Linked DNA regions of Saccharopolyspora erythraea NRRL 2338. Each later gene encodes a partner of the first gene's protein in a complex. Links are inferred from orthologs where the notes say so. Each region holds a gene or a part of one and is shown on either strand. Other genes may lie near its edges. The genes, in order: nusB and rpsJ.

Evidence for each region.
Region 2: the proteins of nusB (region 1) and rpsJ are in contact, whole or in part, in a solved structure (PDB 3D3B), measured with the Escherichia coli proteins. The link is inferred for Saccharopolyspora erythraea NRRL 2338 from one-to-one orthologs.

Annotation. Positions count from the first base shown.
Region 1 is NC_009142.1:2,256,379-2,267,003, reverse strand. Bases 2,691-5,436 are described here. They hold nusB (transcription antitermination factor NusB), read right to left. Parts: upstream 4,414-5,436; coding sequence 3,967-4,413; downstream 2,691-3,966. Other genes in these bases: SACE_RS10150 (M24 family metallopeptidase), read right to left, coding at 5,130-5,436; efp (elongation factor P), read right to left, coding at 4,480-5,046; bldD (transcriptional regulator BldD), read left to right, coding at 3,287-3,775; pyrR (bifunctional pyr operon transcriptional regulator/uracil phosphoribosyltransferase PyrR), read right to left, coding at 2,691-2,936. Outside these bases: SACE_RS10185 (PH-like domain-containing protein), read right to left, coding at 1-119; SACE_RS10180 (dihydroorotase), read right to left, coding at 119-1,417; SACE_RS10175 (aspartate carbamoyltransferase catalytic subunit), read right to left, coding at 1,414-2,346; more of pyrR, read right to left, coding at 2,346-2,690; more of SACE_RS10150, read right to left, coding at 5,437-6,239; SACE_RS10145 (methylated-DNA--[protein]-cysteine S-methyltransferase), read left to right, coding at 6,377-6,904; SACE_RS10140 (MFS transporter), read right to left, coding at 6,934-8,247; SACE_RS10135 (GlxA family transcriptional regulator), read left to right, coding at 8,311-9,324; SACE_RS10130 (PIG-L deacetylase family protein), read right to left, coding at 9,321-10,094; SACE_RS10125 (glycoside hydrolase family 64 protein), read left to right, coding at 10,466-10,625. UniProt on the Escherichia coli protein: Part of the processive rRNA transcription and antitermination complex (rrnTAC). The complex forms an RNA-chaperone ring around the RNA exit tunnel of RNA polymerase (RNAP).
Region 2 is NC_009142.1:7,623,861-7,634,568, reverse strand. The notes cover bases 1,097-3,925. They hold rpsJ (30S ribosomal protein S10), read left to right. Parts: upstream 1,097-2,272; coding sequence 2,273-2,578; downstream 2,579-3,925. Other genes in these bases: rplD (50S ribosomal protein L4), read left to right, coding at 3,246-3,925; rplC (50S ribosomal protein L3), read left to right, coding at 2,596-3,246; tuf (elongation factor Tu), read left to right, coding at 1,097-1,717. Outside these bases: fusA (elongation factor G), read left to right, coding at 1-395; more of tuf, read left to right, coding at 524-1,096; more of rplD, read left to right, coding at 3,926-3,932; rplW (50S ribosomal protein L23), read left to right, coding at 3,929-4,228; rplB (50S ribosomal protein L2), read left to right, coding at 4,261-5,094; rpsS (30S ribosomal protein S19), read left to right, coding at 5,113-5,394; rplV (50S ribosomal protein L22), read left to right, coding at 5,437-5,856; rpsC (30S ribosomal protein S3), read left to right, coding at 5,856-6,752; rplP (50S ribosomal protein L16), read left to right, coding at 6,756-7,175; rpmC (50S ribosomal protein L29), read left to right, coding at 7,175-7,417; rpsQ (30S ribosomal protein S17), read left to right, coding at 7,414-7,689; rplN (50S ribosomal protein L14), read left to right, coding at 7,832-8,200; rplX (50S ribosomal protein L24), read left to right, coding at 8,200-8,514; rplE (50S ribosomal protein L5), read left to right, coding at 8,517-9,080; SACE_RS32850 (type Z 30S ribosomal protein S14), read left to right, coding at 9,085-9,270; rpsH (30S ribosomal protein S8), read left to right, coding at 9,493-9,891; and 2 more genes. UniProt on the Escherichia coli protein: Involved in the binding of tRNA to the ribosomes. Part of the processive rRNA transcription and antitermination complex (rrnTAC). The complex forms an RNA-chaperone ring around the RNA exit tunnel of RNA polymerase (RNAP).

The DNA.
Region 1 (10,625 bases):
CCGGGCAGCTCCGCGGCCTGCCGCCGCGCCCGGTTCACCCAGCCCCGGCGCATCCCGAAGAACACCAGCGCCGCCAGCGCCAGCATCCCCAGCACCCACAGCAAGCGCTCCAGCTCCATCAGCGCCTCACCTTGCCCTCGACCGCCGTGATCGTCCCGCGCAGCATCGTGGCGACCACCCGCCCGGGCAGCTCCATGCCCTCGTACGGCGAGTTCTCGGCGATGCTGGCCAGCTCGGCGCCGCGCACCGTCCAGCGCGCACCGCCGTCGACCAGCACCAGGTTCGCCGGTTCGCCCGCGGCGACCGGACGTCCCTGGTCGGCCAGCCCCGCGATCTCCGCGGGGCGCTCGCTCATCACCCGCGCCACGCCGCGCCAGTCCAGCAGCCCGGTCTCGACCATCGTGGCGACCACGACGCCGAGCGCGGTCTGCAGTCCCAGCATGCCCGGCCGGGCCGCCGACCACTCGCAGGTCTTGTCCTGGTCGGCGTGCGGGGCGTGGTCGGTGGCCACGCAGTCCACGGTGCCGTCGGCCAGCGCCTGCCGCAGCGCGCGCACGTCGTCGTCGGTGCGCAGCGGCGGGTTGACCTTGTAGAGCGGGTCGTAGCCGGCGAGCAGGTCGTCGGTCAGCAGCAGGTGGTGCGGCGTGACCTCGGCCGACACCCGGCCCCGGCGCTCCTGCGACTTCCACCAGCGCAGGATCTCGGCGGTGCCCGCGGTGGAGACGTGGCAGACGTGCAGCGTGCCGCCGGTGTGCCCGGACAGCAGGCAGTCGCGGGCCACGATGGCCTCCTCGGCCGGGGCGGGCCAGCCCTCCAGGCCGAGCTTCGCGGCGTTGGCGCCCTCGTGGGCCTGCGCGCCGACGGTCAGCCTCGGCTCCTCGGCGTGCTGGGCGACGACTCCGCCCAGCGCCCTGGTGTACTCCAGCGCGCGCCGCATGACCAGCGGGTCGTGCACGCAGTGGCCGTCGTCGGAGAACAGCCGCACCCCGGCCGACGAGCGCGCCATCGTGCCCAGCTCGGCCAGCTTCTCCCCGGCCAGGCCGACGGTGACCGCGCCCACCGGGTGCACGTCGACCAGGCCGACCTCGCGGCCCCGCCGCCACACGTGCTCCACGACCACCGCGTTGTCGGCGACCGGGTCGGTGTTGGCCATGGCGAAGACCGCGGTGTAGCCGCCCAGCGCCGCGGCCACCGAACCGGTCTCGATCGTCTCGGTGTCCTCGCGCCCCGGTTCGCGCAGGTGGGTGTGCAGGTCCACGAAACCGGGCAGCGCGACCGCACCGCCGGCGTGCACGATCTCGTCGGCGTCGACCCGCAGGTCCGCGCCGATCTCGGCGATCAGCCCGCCGTCGACGAGCAGGTCGACCGGCTCACCCTCGCCGTAGGGACGAACATCCTTCAGCAGCACCCGGCTCATGCCGCGATCTCCTCTCCGGCCAACAGGTGGTAGAGCACCGCCATCCGCACGTGCACGCCGTTGCGGACCTGCTCGGTGATGGCCGCCCGCGGGGAGTCGGCCACCGCCGGGGCGATCTCCATGCCGCGCAGCATCGGACCGGGGTGCAGCACCACGGCGTGCTCGGGCAGCCTGGCGAGCCTGGCCTCGTTCATGCCGTAGGCGATCGAGTACTCGCGCGCCGACGGGAAGAACCCGCCGTGCATCCGCTCGGCCTGCACCCGCAGCAGCATCACCGCGTCGAGCCCGGGCAGTTCCGGATCGAGCTCGTGGCGGACCTCGGCGCCCCAGTGCTCGACGCCGGCGGGTACCAGCGTCGGCGGCGCGACCAGCACGACCTGCGCGCCGAGCGTGCGCAGCAGGTGCACGTTGGAGCGCGCGACCCGGCTGTGCAGCAGGTCGCCGACGATCGCGACGCGCCTGCCCGCCAGCTCGCCCAGCCGCTCGCGCAGCGTCGCGGCGTCCAGCAGCGCCTGCGTCGGGTGCTCGTGCATGCCGTCACCGGCGTTGACGACCTGGGTGCCGGTGGCCTCCAGCCAGCCCGCCAGCCGGTGCGCCGCGCCGGAGGCCGGGTGGCGCACGATCACGCAGTCCGCACCCGCCGCCGACAGGGTCAGCGCGGTGTCGCGCAGCGACTCGCCCTTGCCGACCGACGAGGCGCCGGCCGACACGTTGATCACGTCGGCGCTCATCCACTTGCCCGCGACCTCGAAGGACACCCGGGTCCGGGTGGAGTTCTCGTAGAACATCGTCACCACGGTCCGCCCGCGCAGCGTCGGCAGCTTGCGGACCTCCCGGCCGAGCAGGGTCTGCTTGAGGGTGCCCGCGGTGTCGAGCACGGCGGTCGCGGTGGCCGCGTCGAGCCCCTCGGTGGACAGCAGGTGGCGCATCAGGACTCCTCCCCGCTGCGGCGCAGGACCACCGCGTCGGCCTCGTCGACCTCGGTGAGCCGCACCGCGACGTCCTCGCTGCGCGAGGTCGGCACGTTCTTGCCGACGTAGTCGGCGCGGATCGGCAGCTCCCGGTGGCCCCGGTCGACCAGCACCGCCAGCTGCACCGCGCGCGGGCGGCCCTGGTCGCGCAGGGCGTCGAGGGCGGCGCGCACCGTGCGGCCGGAGTAGAGGACGTCGTCGACGAGCACGACCAGCGAGCCGTCGATGCCGTCGGCGGGAAGGCTGCTCGGCTCGAGGGGACGGTTGGGTCGTTTGCGCAGGTCGTCGCGGTAGAGGGTGATGTCGAGGGTGCCGGTGGGCACCGTCACACCGCTGAACTCGCTGATCTTGGCGGCCAGCCGGTCGGCCAGCGGGGCGCCCCGCTTCGGGATGCCGAGCAGGACGATGTCGCTGCCGCCGGTGTCCAGAGCGGTCTTCTCGATGATCTGGTGCGCGATCCTGGCTATCGTGCGCGCAACGTCACCGGCCGACAGGAGCTCGCGCTCCTCGGCCGGATCCGCCGCGCCCGCCTTGTGGCGTGACGCCACGGTGGACCTCCTTCCCCGCCTCACTGGACGGGTCCTTAAAGGATGGCTTCGGGTCCTCTCCCGACGGCTGTCGGCCGGCTGGTGAGGACGGGTGTTCCGCGACGGGAGGATCCGCGCCGGTGCCGCTGGTGAAAGCCGCACCGCAGGGTGTCCGCCGGGCCCGCGTTGTACGCTATCAATGCGTGCGGGTCAATCGTCCGGGTGGTGTGGTGGTACTCGCCCCCCTGCGAACGAAGACCAACTTGACCTGGTGACGCTCGCGAGCGAACATTACTCTCCGTATCGATCTGAACTTGCCTCCTCGGCATCCGGTATCGGCTGACGGGGCGAATGAAACGGAGAAACGCCACATGGGCGACTACGCCAAGGCGCTGGGCGGCAAGCTCCGCGCTATCCGCCAGCAGCAAGGTCTCTCGCTGCACGGCGTCGAGCAGAAGTCAGGCGGGCGGTGGAAGGCCGTGGTCGTCGGGTCCTATGAACGTGGCGACCGCGCGGTGACCGTGCAGAAGCTGGCCGAGCTGGCCGACTTCTACGGGGTCCCGGTCGCGGAGCTGCTCCCGGAGGGCCGGGTGCCTTCCGGCGCCGAGCCCGCCACCAAAGTCGTGATCAACCTGGAGCGGCTGCAACAGCTCCCGGCCGAGAAGGTGGGCCCGCTGGCCCGCTACGCGGCCACCATCCAGAGCCAGCGCGGCGACTACAACGGCAAGGTGCTGTCCATCCGCACCGAGGACCTGCGATCCCTGGCCATCATCTACGACATGACGCCCGGAGAGCTCACCGAGCAGCTAATCGACTGGGGCGTGCTTCCGCCCGAAGCGCGCCCGGCCCGGGAGGAGTGACGAACAACGGCGGAGGCCCACCCGATCGGGTGGGCCTCCGCCGTTGTGTCACCGTTCGCTCCCGTCGGCGCGGGAGCGGGCCTTGATGCCGCGTTCCTCCCCCGGGTCAGCCTCCGGCCATCCCGCTCGGCGGGCCTGGTCGGCCGACCCGCTCGCCGAGCCTGGTAGCGGGGCGGCGCGCCCGTCCGCGGCTACTCGGCGCCGGGGTTCGCGCCGCGCAGCGTGCTGCGCAGGCGGTCGCCGATGCCGGCGATGCGCCCGAGCACGCCGTTGACGAAGCGCGGCGAGTCGTCGGTGGACAGCGCCTTGACCAGCTCGACCGCCTCGTCGATGGCCACCGCCGGGGGCACGTCGTCGCTGCGCCACAGCAGCTCGTAGAGCCCCAGCCGCAGCACCGCGCGGTCCACCGCGGGCATCCGCGCCAGGGTCCAGCCCTCGGCGTGCTCCACGAGCAGCTCGTCGATGCGCTGCCGGTTCGCGGTGACGCCCTCGACCAGGGTCACCGTGTACTCGTTGACCGGCGGCAGGTCCGGAGAGCCGACCCGCCCGGAGAGCAGCGTGACCGCGTCCTCCCCGCGCAGGTCGGCCTCGTAGAGCACGTCCACCGCGCGTTTGCGGGCCTTGTTGCGTGCGCCCACCTCACACCCACTTCCCGGCAGTGCCGCGCCTCGCGCGGGCGCCGCCGACGGGGCCGACAGGGGCCGTCACTTGGTGCTGACGCGGCCGAGGTAACGGCCGTCGCGCGGGTCGACCTTCACCTTGTCGCCGGTGTTGAGGAACAGCGGGACCTGGATCTCGGCGCCGGTCTCCAGGGTGGCGGGCTTGGTACCTCCGGTGGAGCGGTCGCCCTGCACACCCGGGTCGGTGTGCTGGATGTCGAGCTCGACCGAGGCGGGCAGCTCCACGTACAGCGGGTTGTCATCGTGGCGGGCGACCACGACCTGGCTGTTCTCGAGCATGTAGTCGGCCGCGTCGCCGACGACCGAGGCGGCCACGCCGACCTGGTCGTAGGTGTCGGGGTCCATGAAGACGTAGTCGGTGCCGTCGTTGTAGAGGTAGGTCATCTCGCGGCGGTCGACGTTGGCGGTGTCGACCTTCACGCCCGCGTTGAAGGTCTTGTCCACAACCTTGCCCGAGAGCACGTTCTTCAGGGTGGTGCGCACGAAAGCGCCGCCCTTGCCGGGCTTGACGTGCTGGAAGTTCACGACGGACCAGAGCTGGCCGTCGAGGTTGAGCACCAGTCCGTTCTTCAGATCGTTCGTGGAAGCCACGTTCGGGGTCTCTCCTGTGGTGATGGCTGCGGTGTTTCTCATCGGCGCGTTGGCGTGCCGCCGACGCGGGGCGCACGTCGCGCTCAGACGGCGATGAGCTCCTTCGTCGTCAAGGTGAGGAGCTCCGGCGTGCCAGGACGCACGACCAGTGTGTCCTCGATGCGGACGCCGCCACGCTCCGGCAGGTAGACGCCGGGCTCGACGGTGACCGCCATTCCGGCGGCGATTCTACCGTCTCCCCGCTGGGACAACGCCGGTGCCTCGTGGATCTCCAGGCCCACGCCGTGTCCCAGGCCGTGCAGGAACCGGTCGCCGTAGCCGGCCTCCTCGATCACCGCGCGGGCGGCGGTGTCGACCTCGCGGACGTCGGCGTCGACGGCCACCGCGTCCCGGCCCGCGGTCTGGGCGGCGAGCACGAGCTGGTAGATCTCCTGCTGCCACTCGGCGGGCCTGCCCAGCACCAGCGTCCGGGTCATGTCGGAGTGGTAGCCGTCGACCAGCGCGCCGAAGTCGATCTTGACGAAGTCGCCGGGGGCCAGCACCGCGTCGGTGGGCCGGTGGTGGGGCACCGCGGAGTTGGCGCCCGCGGCGACGATGGTGTCGAACGACGGCCCGGCGGCGCCGTGGTCGAGCATGCGGCCGTCGAGCTCGCGGGCGACCTCCAGCTCGGTGCGACCCGGCCGCAGACCGCCGTGCTCGATGAGGTCGGCCAGCGCCCGGTCGGCGGCCGCGCAGGCCATCCGCAGCGCCTCGACCTCGGCCTCGTCCTTGATCAGCCGCAGCCGCTCGACCAGCCCCGGGGCGCGCACCAGCTCGGCCGCTCCCGCGGCATCGGCCAGCTCGTCACGGCCGTCGACGGTCACGTGGTGGCTCTCGAAGCCGGTCCGGCGGTGGGCGCCGGCGGCGGCGGCGATCCGCTCGGCCAGCGCCAGCGCGCTCGCCCGCTCGATGACCTGCTCCAGGTCGGGGACCTCGGCGGCGGCCTGGGTCAGGTACCTGCCGTCGGTGCAGAAGACGGTGCGGGTCTCCGCACCGGGCTCGTCCGCTGCGTGCACCACCAGGGCGGCGTTGGAACCGGTGAACCCGGTGAGGTAGCGGACGTTGAGCAGGTCGGTCACCAGCATCGCGTCCAGCTCGCGTTCGCGGAGGCCGGTGCGCAGGTCGTGGCGTCGACGGGCGTGCGTTTCGGACATGGAACGCAGCCTAACGGCTGGACGCGCCCGCCGACCGTGGTCGAAGGGCTCTCGGCGCAAAGCCGCCAACCGCTGGTCGCGGCGTCCCGGATCGCGGCCGTGCGGCATCGTCGGTGGGCACGGCTAACCTGCGGCGCATGCGGACGGAGTTGTCCTGGACGGTGGTGCGCGGCCCGGTCGGCGAGGTGACCGCGGTGGCCGGCGAAGCCGGACTGGTGCAGGTGTGCTTCGGGGGACCGGACCAGGTGCTGCCGCACTACGGCGAGGCCGAGCCGGCCGAGGCCGGGGAGCCCGCCCTGCGGGCGGGTGCCCAGCTCGAGGAGTACTTCGCGGGCCGGCGGCGCGCGTTCGACCTGCCCGTCGACTGGTCGAACATCGAGGGTCTGCGGCTGCAGGTGCTGCGGACCCTGCACGAGCAGGTCCCCTTCGGACGGACGCTGAGCTACCGGGAGCTGGCGGGGCTCGCGGGGCGCCCGGAGGCGGCCCGCGCGGTCGGGACCATCATGGGCAGCAACCCGGTGCCGATCGTGGTGCCCTGCCACCGGGTGGTGGCCAGCGGCGGCGGGCTGGGCGGATTCGGACCCGGCCTGGAGGCCAAGCGCAGGCTGCTGGTGCTGGAGGGCGCGCTCGACGCGACGCTGCTCGAGCTCGGCATGCTGGCCTGAGGCCGGCGCATCGGTAGCGGCGCGCGGCGTCACCGCCCCGTGGCCGCCCGTTCCCGGTCCGGCTCGGAAGGCGGGGCGGGCCTGGCCTTCCGGACCGACAGCGAGAACGCCGTTGCGAGCAGGCACAGCAGTCCCGCGCCGTACCAGGCGGCGGCGTAGTCGCCGAACTGGTCGCGGACCACCCCGGCGATGCTCGCGATGGCGGCCGCGCCGATCTGGTGCGAGGCGAACACCCATCCGAAGACGACCGAGGCGCGCTCGCCGAAGTGCTCGCGGCACAGCGCCATCGTCGGCGGCACGGTGGCGATCCAGTCCAGGCCGTAGAAGACCACGAACAGCACCATCTGCGCTCCCGGCGTGGGCGCGAAGAGCTGCGGCAGGACGAACAGCGACGCACCGCGCAGGGTGTAGTAGACGGCCAGCAGGATCCGCGGGTTGAACCGGTCGGTCAGCCAGCCGGAGAGCACCGTGCCCGCCACGTCGAACACGCCGATCACCGCGAGCAGGCCCGCGGCCGTGGTCTGCGGCATGCCGTGGTCGTGCGCCGCCGGCACGAAGTGGGTGTTGACCAGACCGTTCGTGCTCGCCCCGCAGATCGCGAACGCGGCCGCCAGCAGCCAGAAGGCGGGCGTGCGCGCCGCGTCGCGCAGCGCGGTGAGCGCGGCGGCCGCGGCGTTGCCGGTGCGCGGTTCGGGCAGCGGTTCGCTCGCCCCGTAGGCCAGCACGCCCACGTCGGCGGGGCGGTCGCGCAGCAGGAGCCAGACCAGCGGCACGATGGCCAGCGCCGCGGCGGTGACCAGCAGGGAGGCCGAGCGCCAGCCGTAGGCCCCGGCCAGGTGGGCCACCAGCGGCAGGAAGACCAGCTGGCCGGTGGCGCTTGCCGCGGTCAGCACCCCGCTGACCAGGCCGCGCCGGGCGACGAACCAGCGGTCGACCACCGTGGAGACGAACGCCAGCGCCATCGACCCGGTGCCCAGCCCGACCAGCAGACCCCAGCAGAGCACCAGCTGCCAGCTCGCGGTCATGAACACGGTGAGCCCGCTGCCCGCCGCGACGAGCAGCAGCGCGCACACCGTCACGACCCGGATGCCGAAGCGCGCCATCAACGCCGCGGCGAACGGGGCGGTCAGGCCGTAGAGGAGGAGGTTGAGCGACACCGCCAGCGAGATCGTGCTGTGCGGCCAGCCGAACTCGTGGTGCAGCGGGTTCATGAGCACACCCGGCACCGAGCGGAACGCGGCCGCTCCCAGCAAGGCGACGAACGCGACCGCGGCGACCCACCACGCGGGGTGGAAGCGCCGCTGCCGCACCACTTCAGGGGACGTTTCGATCACGTCCAACACCTTCGGCGACGGCGGTCGGCGCTGACGAGTGGCCGGGTGGCCAATATGTGGCAGGATCTTGCCATGGCTGCCGAGTCGCGCACCGCCGCCCACCGCGTGCTGGTGCTGGGCGTGTCCGAGGTCGTCGGCTTCGACCTGACGATCCCCTCGCAGATCCTGTCCAAGGCCGCGGGCCCCGACGGCGAAAAGCTCTACGACGTGCGCGTCGGCAGCCTCGACGGCGGCCCCATCCGCACCTCCTCGGGCTACTCGGTGCTGCCCGAGGTCGACCTGGAGTTCCTGGCTGAACCGGACACCCTCATCGTGCCCGGCACCTACGTGGCCGGGCCCTGCACCGACGGCACCCTGCCCGCCGACCTCGCCGGCTACTTCGCGGCGCTGCCCGAGAGCACGCGCGTCATGTCGATCTGCACCGGCGCCTACGTGCTGGCCGCCGCCGGGCTGCTCGCCGGTCGTCCCGCGACCACGCACTGGGCCCACGTGGAGCACTTCCGCACCCTCTACCCCGCCGTCGACCTGCACCCGGACGTGCTGTTCGTCGACGACGGCGACGTGCTGACCTCGGCGGGCGTGGCCGCCGGGATCGACCTGTGCCTGCACGTCATCCGCCGCGACCACGGCAGCGAGGTCGCCAACCGGGCCGCGCGCCGCAGCGTCGTGCCGCCGTGGCGCGAGGGCGGGCAGTCGCAGTTCATCGAGCGCCCGCTGCCCGAGGCCACCGGCGACGGCACCGCCGCGGCGCGCGAGTGGATGCTCGAGCGGCTCGCCGAGCCACTGACCCTCGCGGCCATGGCCGAGCGGGCCGGGATGAGCGTGCGCACCTTCGCCAGGAAGTTCCGCGCCGAGACCGGGTGCAGCCCGCTGGACTGGCTGCTCCAGCAGCGCGTCGAGCACGCCCGGGAGCTGCTGGAGTCCACGGACCTGGCCGTCGACCGGGTCGCCGAGCAGTCCGGCCTGGGTAGCGGATCCTCCCTGCGCGCGCACCTGCGGCGGAAGCTGGGCACCACGCCGATGGCCTACCGGCGGACCTTCCGCACCAGGACCGAGGACGGCCGGACCGAGGAGATTCGGGCCTAGGAGACCGGGTCGGCCCGCCGCACCGGCGAGGCGTCGACGAACCACTCCCGGCCGAGCAGCAGCGCGAACACCGGCAGCGGGAGCCGGAGCAGCATCCGCAGGAGCGGCGAGAGACGCCCGGTGCCGTGCACCTGCGACCGGTGGGCGGCCAGGGCGGCGCGCTTCTGGCGCGCGAAGCGCCGCACGTCGATCCGGTGCGTGATCGCCGCGCGCGGGCTGTAGGCGTGGTCCAGCGCGGCGGGGTCGAAGCGCACCGGCAGCCGCAGCAGGCGCGCGAGTCCCAGCAGCCGGGCGACGCCGTCGCGCGGCATCGTCGCCTCCAGCACGCGCGGTACACCGGCCAGCTCCGCGGCGAGCTTGCCTACCTCGTGCACCTTCACGTGGTCGCGGTGGCCGTAGCCGCCGTTGCCGTCGTAGCTCAGCAGCATCCGCACCTCCTCCTCCCGCAGAACGGCGGCCAGCCGCTCGGCGGCCTCGGACGTGCTCGCCCGCACGAACCGCGTCCGCCCCGGCGGGTCGGGGAACAGCACCTCGCCGTGCCCGCTGTCGGCGTAGCCGAGGTGCACGACGCGCGCCACGCCGAGGGCCCGCGCACTCGCCCGCAGCTCGTCCAGGCGGCTCGGCACGCGCTCGGTGTCCGCGTGCACGACACCGTCGGTCGCGACCGCGACGACCACCCGGTGCCCCTCGGCGGCGGCGCGGGCGAGCGTGCCGCCGGTCATGAACACCTCGTCGTCGGGGTGGGCGTGCAACGCCAGCACAGTCGCCATGGATCTCGGTCCTCCCGCGGCTCGTCTCCGGTTCCCGGATCGTCCCCGTTCCCGGGCCACCCTGGTACGACCGGCCCGCCCCTGGATCGCCGGGCCCATCCTCGATCGCCGGACCGGTGAACCACCCTCCGCTGGCGGAAAATCGCCCCTCTCGCACGGTTTTCACCGAGTTGCCGCGAGATTCCAGGGACTGCCGGAACGCGGCGCCCTCGGCACCACGCGGACCCGGGTGTACGGGCTGTCCGTGAAGTCTGTTGACGGGCTCGGCTGATCCGCGCACCGGTCTGGGGCGGATCGGAGCATTGTCGATCGATGAGAGCGCTCTCACGATGTACCCACCGACGGGTCCGCCGTCGGGGAAGGGAGCCAGCATGATCAGCCGGAGAGCTTTCCTCGGCGGGATGTCCGCCGCCGCCCTCGCTGTGCCCGTCCTGGGTTCACCAGCCCTCGCCTCGCCCCTGACCACCGCACGCCGCCGCGCCGCGCCGACGCTGCCGCTGACGATCGTCAACAGCAGCGGCAACTTCGACA
Region 2 (10,708 bases), 5.4 Mb from region 1 along the record:
AGGTGACCCTGCTGGACGGCCAGTACCACGAGGTCGACTCCTCGGAAATGGCCTTCAAGATCGCCGGTTCGATCGCCATGAAGGAGGCCGCCGCCAAGGCGTCCCCCGCGCTGCTCGAGCCGATCATGGCCGTCGAGGTGACCACCCCTGAGGACTACATGGGTGACGTCATCGGCGACCTGAACTCCCGTCGTGGCCACATCCAGGCCATGGAGGAGCGCAGCGGTGTCCGCGTCGTCAAGGCCCAGGTCCCGCTGTCGGAGATGTTCGGGTATGTCGGCGACCTGCGCTCCAAGACGCAGGGTCGTGCGAACTACTCGATGGTGTTCGACTCCTACGCCGAGGTTCCCGCGAACGTGGCTAAGGAGATCATCGCGAAGGCGACCGGGGAGTAATCCCCAGTTCGGCGGCGGGTGGCCGGACTCCTGCGGGAGCGCCGGCCACCGGTCACCAACCCGACAGGACTCCGCCTGGCACAACAAGTCGTACGGCGGAAAGTTAACAAGTCCAGGAGGACAATCCAGTGGCGAAGGCGAAGTTCGAGAGGGACAAGCCGCACGTCAACATCGGGACCATCGGTCACGTTGACCACGGCAAGACCACGCTCACCGCGGCGATCACCAAGGTGCTGCACGACAAGCACCCCGAGCTGAACCCCTTCACGCCGTTCGACGAGATCGACAAGGCGCCGGAGGAGAAGCAGCGCGGCATCACGATCCAGATCGCGCACGTCGAGTACCAGACCGAGAAGCGTCACTACGCGCACGTCGACGCCCCCGGTCACGCCGACTACGTCAAGAACATGATCACCGGTGCGGCCCAGATGGACGGCGCCATCCTGGTGGTCGCGGCGACCGACGGCCCGATGCCGCAGACCCGGGAGCACGTGCTGCTGGCCCGCCAGGTCGGCGTCCCCTACATCCTGGTCGCGCTGAACAAGGCCGACATGGTCGACGACGAGGAGATCATCGAGCTCGTCGAGATGGAGGTCCGCGAGCTGCTGTCGGCTCAGGAGTTCCCCGGCGACGACGTCCCGGTCGTCCGCGTCTCCGCGCTGAAGGCGCTGGAGGGCGACGCCGAGTGGGGCGACAAGATCATGGAGCTGCTGGACGCGGTCGACGAGAACGTTCCGGACCCGGAGCGCGAGACCGACAAACCGTTCCTGATGCCGATCGAGGATGTCTTCTCCATCACCGGTCGTGGCACCGTGGTGACCGGGCGCATCGAGCGCGGCGTCATCAACGTGAACGAAGAGGTCGAGATGGTCGGCATCAAGGAGAAGCCGCTCAAGACCACCGTCACGGGTGTCGAGATGTTCCGCAAGCTGCTCGACCAGGGCCAGGCCGGTGACAACGTCGGTCTGCTCATCCGCGGCATCAAGCGCGAAGAAGTCGAGCGCGGCATGGTCGTCGTGAAGCCCGGCACCACCACCCCGCACACCGAGTTCGAGGCGCAGGTCTACATCCTGTCCAAGGACGAGGGTGGTCGGCACACGCCGTTCTTCAACAACTACCGCCCGCAGTTCTACTTCCGCACCACCGACGTGACCGGTGTGGTGACCCTCCCGGAGGGCACCGAGATGGTCATGCCGGGCGACAACACCGAGATGTCGGTGCAGCTCATCCAGCCGATCGCGATGGACGAAGGTCTGCGCTTCGCGATCCGCGAGGGTGGCCGCACGGTCGGCGCGGGTCGCGTCACCAAGATCCACAAGTGATCCGGTAGAGGGCCTGCCTCTCCTCGCGAGGGGCAGGCCCTCTGCGGTTTCCCCGGGAACCGAGATCGAATTCCCGGTGAACCCACCCCCGATTTGGGTTGACATACGGCGTGTGTCATCCTGTATGGGTTGCTCGTTCGGAGCGGTCGGATTTCGGGCGCACGCCCGGCTTCAATCCGGCCGCTTCGCTACGAACAGCCTCGCGCCCTTGGTTCGGACCAGGACCGGTTCTTCCGGGCCTGCGCGTGGCCGCCGTGGAGGCGGCCTGCCGATCAGGGTGGCAAGAGAAGGTGTACGGGCCGAGAGGCCCATCCCACCGGCACAGTTCGGCGGGACCGGTATGTGGTCAACAAGGCGACACGCCCGACCGCGTGTACCGGGCACCAAACACCTGAACAGGGGCGGACCGAGGGCTGTGACCCACCCTGCCGGACACCCGGCATCCGGGGGCGCTCACACGGCTGAGGCCGCGCAGGGCACCAACGCCCAACGGGGGCGGTGAACCCGCTCCCTGCATGCAACCGCGGCACGAGACTAGAGGAACGGCAAGCCACTATGGCGGGACAGAAGATCCGCATCCGGCTCAAGGCCTACGACCACGAGGCGATCGACGCGTCCGCGCGCAAGATCGTCGAGACCGTGACGCGCACCGGCGCTCGGGTCGTCGGGCCGGTGCCGCTGCCCACTGAGAAGAACGTCTACTGCGTCATCCGCTCCCCGCACAAGTACAAGGACTCGCGGGAGCACTTCGAGATGCGGACGCACAAGCGGCTCATCGACATCCTCGAACCGACGCCGAAGACGGTGGACGCGCTCATGCGCATCGACCTGCCAGCCAGCGTCGACGTGAACATCCAGTAGGCGGAGAGACGAGACCCATGTCTGACAGGCAGATCAAGGGGATTCTGGGCACCAAGCTCGGCATGACCCAGGTCTTCGACGACCAGAACCGGGTGGTTCCGGTGACGGTCGTGCAGGCCGGGCCGAACGTGGTCACCCAGATTCGCACCCCGGAGAAGGACGGCTACTCGGCCGTGCAGCTGGCGTTCGGCGCCATCGACCCGCGCAAGGTGAACAAGCCGCGCACCGGCCACTTCACCAAGGCAGGCGTCACTCCGCGCCGCCACGTCGTCGAGCTGCGCACCGCCGACGCCGGCGAGTACGAGGTCGGCCAGGAAGTCACCGCCGAGGTCTTCGAGGCCGGCACGGTGGTCGACGTGGTCGGCACCAGCAAGGGCAAGGGCTTCGCGGGCACCATGAAGCGCCACGGCTTCCGCGGCCAGGGCGCGAGCCACGGTACGCAGGCCGTGCACCGCAAGCCGGGCTCCATCGGTGGCTGCGCCACCCCGGGCCGCGTGTTCAAGGGCATGCGGATGTCCGGCCGGATGGGCTCCGACCGCGTCACCACCCAGAACCTCAAGGTCCACCGGGTGGAGGGCGAGTCCGGCCTGCTGCTGATCAAGGGCGCCATCCCCGGCCCGAAGGGCGGACTGGTGCTGGTGAAGAGTCCCGCGAAGGGTGGTGCGTGATGAGCGTGACGCTGGACGTCCGTACCCCGGACGGCAAGACCGACGGCACCGTCGAGCTGCCCGCCGAGATCTTCGACGTGCAGGCCAACATCGCGTTGATGCACCAGGTCGTGGTCGCTCAGCTCGCGGCGGGCCGGCAGGGCACGCACGCGACCAAGACCCGCGGCCAGGTCTCCGGTGGTGGCAAGAAGCCGTACCGGCAGAAGGGCACCGGTAACGCCCGGCAGGGCTCGATCCGCGCCCCGCAGTTCACCGGCGGTGGCACCGTCCACGGGCCGCAGCCGCGCGACTACTCGCAGCGGACCCCCAAGAAGATGAAGGTCGCCGCGCTCCGCGGTGCCCTGTCCGACCGCGTCCGCGCGGGCCAGCTGCACGTGGTCAGCCACGTCGTCGGTGGCGAGCAGCCGTCGACCAAGCAGGCCAGGACCGCGGTGCGGACCTGGACCGAGGCCAAGCGCGTCCTGGTGGTGCTCAACAAGTCGGAGGAGACCTCCTGGCTGAGCCTGCGAAACCTGCAGAACGTCCACCTGATCGACCCGTCCCAGCTGAACACCTACGACGTCCTGGTCAACGACGACGTCGTGTTCACCAAGGCGGCGTTCGAGCGCTTCGTCGCCGGCCCGGCCAAGGGCAAGACGGCCAAGGCGGCGGCTACCTCTGGTGAGGCTGAGGAGGCGAACCAGTGATCCCCGACCCGCGAGACATCATCCTTGCGCCGGTGATCTCCGAGAAGTCCTACGGGCTGCTCGAGGAGAACCAGTACACGTTCCTGGTCCGCCCGGGCTCGAACAAGACCGAGATCAAGATCGCGGTCGAGAAGATCTTCGGCGTGAAGGTCACCAACGTCAACACGATCAACCGCCAGGGCAAGCGCAAGCGCACCCGCACCGGGTACGGCAAGCGCAAGGACACCAAGCGGGCGATCGTAACGCTCTCCCCGGAGAGCAAGCCGATCGAAATCTTCGGCGGACCGGCCGCCTGACCGGCGCTGATTAGGACGAGGTTGCGTTAAAGATGGGCATTCGCAAGCACAAGCCGACGACGCCAGGGCGTCGCGGCTCCAGCGTGTCCGACTTCGCCGAGATCACGCGGTCGGAGCCGGAGAAGTCGCTGCTGCGCCCCCTGCACGGCCGGGGCGGTCGCAACGCACACGGCAAGATCACCACGCGGCACAAGGGCGGCGGCCACAAGCGGGCCTACCGCCTGATCGACTTCCGCCGCAACGACAAGGACGGTGTGCCGGCCAAGGTCGCGCACATCGAGTACGACCCGAACCGCAGCGCCCGGATCGCGCTGCTGCACTACGCGGACGGCGAGAAGCGCTACATCATCGCCCCGAACAACGTGCGGCAGGGCGACCGGATCGAGAGCGGTGCCCGCGCCGACATCAAGCCGGGCAACAACCTGCCGCTGCGCAACATCCCCACCGGCACCGTGGTGCACGCGATCGAGCTGCGCCCCGGCGGCGGGGCCAAGATCGCGCGCTCGGCGGGTGCCAGGGTCCAGCTGGTGGCCAAGGACGGCCCGTACGCCCAGCTCCGGATGCCCTCGGGCGAGATCCGGAACGTGGACGCGCGCTGCCGTGCCACGGTCGGCGAGGTCGGCAACTCCGAGCACGCCAACATCAACTGGGGCAAGGCCGGCCGGATGCGGTGGAAGGGCAAGCGCCCGACCGTCCGCGGTGTCGTGATGAACCCGGTGGACCACCCGCACGGTGGTGGTGAGGGCAAGACCTCCGGTGGTCGTCACCCGGTCAACCCGAAGGGCAAGCCGGAGGGTCGCACCCGCCGCAACAAGCCCAGTGACAAGCTCATCGTCCGCCGTCGCCGCACCGGCAAGAAGCGCTGAGCAGGGAGGTAGGAGAACATGCCACGCAGCCTGAAGAAGGGCCCGTTCGTGGACGACCACCTGCTCAAGAAGGTGGACGCGCTGAACGAGTCGGGCAAGAAGACCGTGATCAAGACCTGGTCCCGCCGGTCGACGATCATTCCGGACATGCTCGGGCACACCTTCGCGGTCCACGACGGCCGCAAGCACATCCCGGTGTTTGTCAACGAGTCGATGGTCGGGCACAAGCTCGGCGAATTCGCCCCGACCCGCACCTTCAAGGGTCACGTCAAGGACGACCGGAAGTCGCGCCGCCGCTGAGCGGGTCTGTGACACGAACGAACAGCAGCAAGGGGTAGCAGGATGACAGCCCGTATCGACGACACTGCCGCGGAGGAGAACCCGCGCGCAGTGGCGCGGGCCCGCTTCGTCCGCGTGACGCCGATGAAGGCCCGTCGCGTGGTGGAGCTCATCAAGGGCCGTAGCGCCAGCGAAGCCCTGGCCGTGCTCCAGTTCGCGCCGCAGGCCGCCAGCGGTCCGGTGTCGAAGGTGCTCGCCAGTGCGGTCGCCAACGCGGAGAACAACCTCTCGCTCGACCCCGACACCCTCTGGGTGCACCGGGCCTACGTCGACGAGGGTCCGACGCTGAAGCGCTTCCGGCCGCGCGCGCAGGGTCGCGCGTACCGGATCCGCAAGCGGACCAGCCACATCACGGTCGAGGTCGAGTCGCGTCCGAAGAAGGTGGCCAGCAAGTCCAAGAGCCAGAAGGGGAGTGCCCGGTAGTGGGTCAGAAGATCAACCCGCACGGCTTCCGTCTCGGCATCACCACGGACTGGAAGTCCCGCTGGTACGCCGACAAGCAGTACTCGGAATACGTCGCGGAGGACGTCAAGATCCGCCGTCGGCTCTCTCGCGGTATGGAGCGCGCAGGGATCTCCAAGGTGGAGATCGAGCGCACCCGCGAGCGGGTCCGGGTGGACATCCACACCGCCAGGCCGGGCATCGTCATCGGCCGTCGCGGTGCCGAGGCGGACCGCATCCGCGGTTCGCTGGAGAAGCTGACCGGCAAGCAGGTCCAGCTCAACATCCTCGAGGTCAAGAACGCCGAGGCGGATGCTCAGCTGGTCGCCCAGGGCGTCGCCGAGCAGCTCTCGAACCGGGTGTCGTTCCGGCGCGCGATGCGCAAGGCCATCCAGTCGGCCATGCGCTCGCCGCAGGTCAAGGGCATCCGGGTGCAGTGCGGTGGCCGTCTCGGCGGTGCCGAGATGTCCCGGTCGGAGTTCTACCGAGAGGGCCGGGTCCCGCTGCACACGCTGCGCGCGGACATCGACTACGGCTTCTTCGAGGCCCGCACGACCTTCGGCCGCATCGGCGTGAAGGTGTGGATCTACAAGGGCGAGCTCGTCGGTGGCCTGAAGCAGAAGCAGCAGGAGTCCGAGGTGCGCCCGCCCCGCGGTGAGCGCGGCGAGCGCGGTGGCCGTCCCGAGCGCGGCGGCCGTCGCCGTTCGGGTGCCTCCGGCACCACCGGCTCCGGTGGCACCGAGGCCGGTCGCGCCGCGGCGGACAAGTCCAAGGGCTCCGCGCAGAGTCCCGAGCAGGCGCAGACCTCCGGCGACGTGGCCTCGGCCAACGCCCCGCAGGTCGCCGAGCCTCGGGCCGATGAGAAGACGGAGGGCTGAGACGTGCTGGTCCCACGCAGGGTGAAGTGGCGCAAGAGCCACGCGCCGAAGCGGAAGGGCTTCGCCAAGGGCGGCACCCGGATCAACTTCGGTGAGTACGGCATTCAGGCGATCGAGCACGGCTACGTGACCAACCGTCAGATCGAGTCGGCCCGTATCGCCATCACCCGGCACGTCAAGCGTGGCGGCAAGGTGTGGATCAACATCTTCCCGGACCGCCCGCTGACCAAGAAGCCGGCCGAAACCCGTCAGGGTTCCGGTAAGGGCTCCCCGGAGTCCTGGGTCGCCAACGTCAAGCCCGGTCGCGTCATGTTCGAGCTGAACTTCCCGAACGAGAAGACCGCGATCGAGGCACTGACCCGTGCGGCGCACAAGCTCCCGATGAAGTGCAAGATCGTGTCCCGAGAGGCTGGTGACTTCTGATGGCAGCGGGCGTCACCGCCACCGAGCTGCGCGAGCTGGCCGACGACGAGCTCGTGCAGAAGCTGAAGGAATCGAAGGAAGAGCTGTTCAACCTCCGGTTCCAGATGGCGACCGGGCAGTTGGAGAACAACCGCCGGCTGCGCGTCGTTCGCCGGGACATCGCCCGGATCTACACCATCATGCGTGAGCGCGAACTGGGCCTGACGGTTTCTCCCGAAGGCGCTGAGGAGGGCGCGGCATGAGTGACGGAGGACAGGGCGTGACCCGCAACACCCGCAAGGTCCGCGAGGGCTACGTCGTCTCGGACAAGATGGACAAGACGATCGTGGTCTCGCTCGAGGACCGCAAGAAGCACGCCCTCTACGGCAAGGTCATGCGCCGCAACACCAAGGTGAAGGCGCACGACGAGGCCAACACGGCGGGCGTCGGCGACCGGGTCCTCCTGATGGAGACCCGCCCGCTGTCGGCGAGCAAGCGCTGGCGGCTGGTCGAGGTCGTCGAGAAGGCCAAGTAAGTCGGTCGCGGTCGGCCGGCCGTTGGAGGGTTCCGCGGCCGGCCGAATCGCGTGCCGGTTGACCGCGCGCGTCGGGTCGGAAATCCGTCGCGCCAGAGTGCATCCGGGCGGGCGTCCGGATGCTTAGGGTCAGGAGTAAGAAGTGATCCAGCAGGAGTCGCGACTTCGCGTCGCCGACAACAGTGGGGCCAAGGAGATCCTGACGATCCGGGTTCTCGGTGGCTCCGGTCGGCGCTACGCGGGTATCGGGGACATCATCGTGGCGACCGTCAAGGACGCCATTCCCGGTGCCAACGTCAAGAAGGGCGAAGTGGTCAAGGCCGTCATCGTCCGCCAGAAGAAGGAAAAGCGTCGTGCGGATGGTTCCTACATCCGGTTCGACGAGAACGCTGCCGTGCTGATCAAGCCGAGCGGCGAGCCGCGTGGGACCCGCATCTTCGGGCCCGTCGGCCGCGAGCTGCGTGACAAGAAGTACATGAAGATCATCTCGCTCGCGCCGGAGGTGCTGTGATGAAGGTGAAGAAGGGTGACACCGTCGTTGTCATCTCCGGCAAGGACAAGGGCGCCAAGGGCAAGGTGATCCAGGCCTTCCCGCAGCGCGACAAGGTCCTGGTCGAAGGCGTGAACCGGATCAAGAAGCACACCAAGGTCTCCCGGACCGAGCGTGGTGCGCAGTCCGGCGGCATCGTCACGCAGGAAGCGCCCATCCACGTCAGCAACGTGATGGTGGTGGACTCCGACGGCCAGCCCACGCGCGTCGGCTACCGCATCGGTGAAGACGGCAAGAAGGTTCGCATCTCTCGCCGCAACGGTAAGGACATCTGATCATGACCACGACTGAGAAGATCGTCCCCCGGCTGAAGACCCGCTACCGCGACGAGATCCGCCAGGCCCTGAACGAGGAGTTCCACTACTCCAACGCCATGCAGGTGCCCGGCGTGGTCAAGGTCGTGGTCAACATGGGTGTTGGCGACGCCGCACGGGACAGCAAGCTGATCGAGGGCGCGGTTCGCGACCTGGCGACCATCACGGGTCAGAAGCCGGAGATCCGCAAGGCCCGCAAGTCCATCGCGCAGTTCAAGCTGCGCGAGGGCATGCCGATCGGGGCCCGCGTGACGCTGCGCGGCGACCGGATGTGGGAGTTCATCGACCGGCTGGTCACCATCGCGCTGCCGCGCATCCGTGACTTCCGGGGGCTGTCGGGCAAGCAGTTCGACGGCAAGGGCAACTACACCTTCGGTCTCAACGAGCAGTCGATGTTCCACGAGATCGACCCCGACTCGATCGACCGTCCGCGCGGCATGGACATCACCGTCGTTACTACGGCCAACACCGATGAGGAAGGCCGGGTGCTGCTGCGCCGGCTGGGCTTCCCGTTCAAGGAGAACTGAGCCGATGGCCAAGAAGGCGTTGATCAACAAGGCCGCCGCCAAGCCGAAGTTCAAGGTCCGGGGCTACACCCGGTGCCAGCGCTGCGGTCGTCCGCGGTCGGTGTTCCGCAAGTTCGGCCTCTGCCGCGTGTGCTTCCGCGAGATGGCGCACGCCGGCGAGCTGCCGGGCGTGAGCAAGAGCTCCTGGTGACGTCCCGCCCGACGGGGATTCGGCTGCTGCCGGTACCCTCGTCGGGCGTCACCTGGGCGTTCGCCCCTGCGCTGAGGACGCTCGCGCTCGCACGCGAAGAGAACGGCCTGCCGCTGCGGCAGGCGATGACCCCCTAATTCGTCCAGGCCGGGGTCCAGACGGTGCCTCCTGGCACGTGTCGGGACCCGCAGGAACCAGACGAGAAAGGTTGAGAAGGTCACCATGACGATGACCGATCCCATCGCAGACATGCTCACTCGTCTGCGCAACGGCAACTCGGCATACCACGACGAGGTCGTGATGCCGCACTCGAAGCTGAAGGCGAACATCGCCGAGATCCTCAAGCGCGAGGGTTACGTGTCGGGCTACCGCACGGAGCAGGGCGAGAAGGGCCAGAACCTGGTCGTCGAGCTCAAGTACGGCCCGAACCGCGAGCGGAGCATCGCCGGCCTGCGCCGCGTCTCCAAGCCCGGTCTCCGGGTCTACGCCAAGTCCACCAACCTGCCGAAGGTGCTGGGCGGACTGGGCATCGCGATCATTTCGACCTCCGGCGGTCTGCTGACCGACCGGCAGGCCATCAAGCAAGGCGTGGGCGGGGAAGTCCTCGCCTACGCGTGGTAAGGGAGGAGGAACGGCCATGTCGCGCATTGGAAAGCTGCCGATCACCGTCCCCTCCGGCGTCGAGGTGACGATCGACGGCCAGGACGTGACGGTCAAGGGCCCCAAGGGCTCCCTGGTGCAGCGGATCGCGGAACCGATCACCGTCGAGAAGGACGACGACGGTGCCATCCTGGTCAAGCGGCCCGACGACGAGCGCAACAGCCGCTCGCTGCACGGACTGTCCCGCAGCCTGGTGAACAACATGGTGGTCGGCGTCAGCCAGGGCTACCAGAAGGACCTCGAGATCCACGGCGTGGGTTACCGCGTGCAGCAGAAGGGCTCGAACCTCGAGTTCGCCCTCGGCTACAGCCACCCGGTCGTCGTCGAGCCGCCGGAGGGCATCGAGTTCGCCACCGACGGTCCCACCAAGCTGTCGGTCAAGGGGATTGACAAGCAGCTGGTCGGCGAGATCGCCGCCAGGATCCGCAAGCTGCGCCGCCCCGACCCGTACAAGGGCAAGGGTGTCCGCTACGCGGGCGAGAACATCCGCCGCAAGGTCGGAAAGACGGGTAAGTGACCATGAGCGAGACCACCACAGCTACCAAGCGCAAGCCAGTGGGCAAGGGCATCTCGGGCGTGCGTCGGACCGCCCGGGCCAACCGCCACTTCCGCCTCCGCAAGAAGGTCAGCGGCACCCCGGCCCGCCCGCGGCTGGTCGTCACCCGGTCCACGCGGCACATCGTCGCGCAGGTCATCGACGACGTCGCCGGCCACACGCTGGCCTCGGCCTCCACGCTGGAAGCCGACCTGCGTTCGTTCGACGGCGACAAGAAGGCCA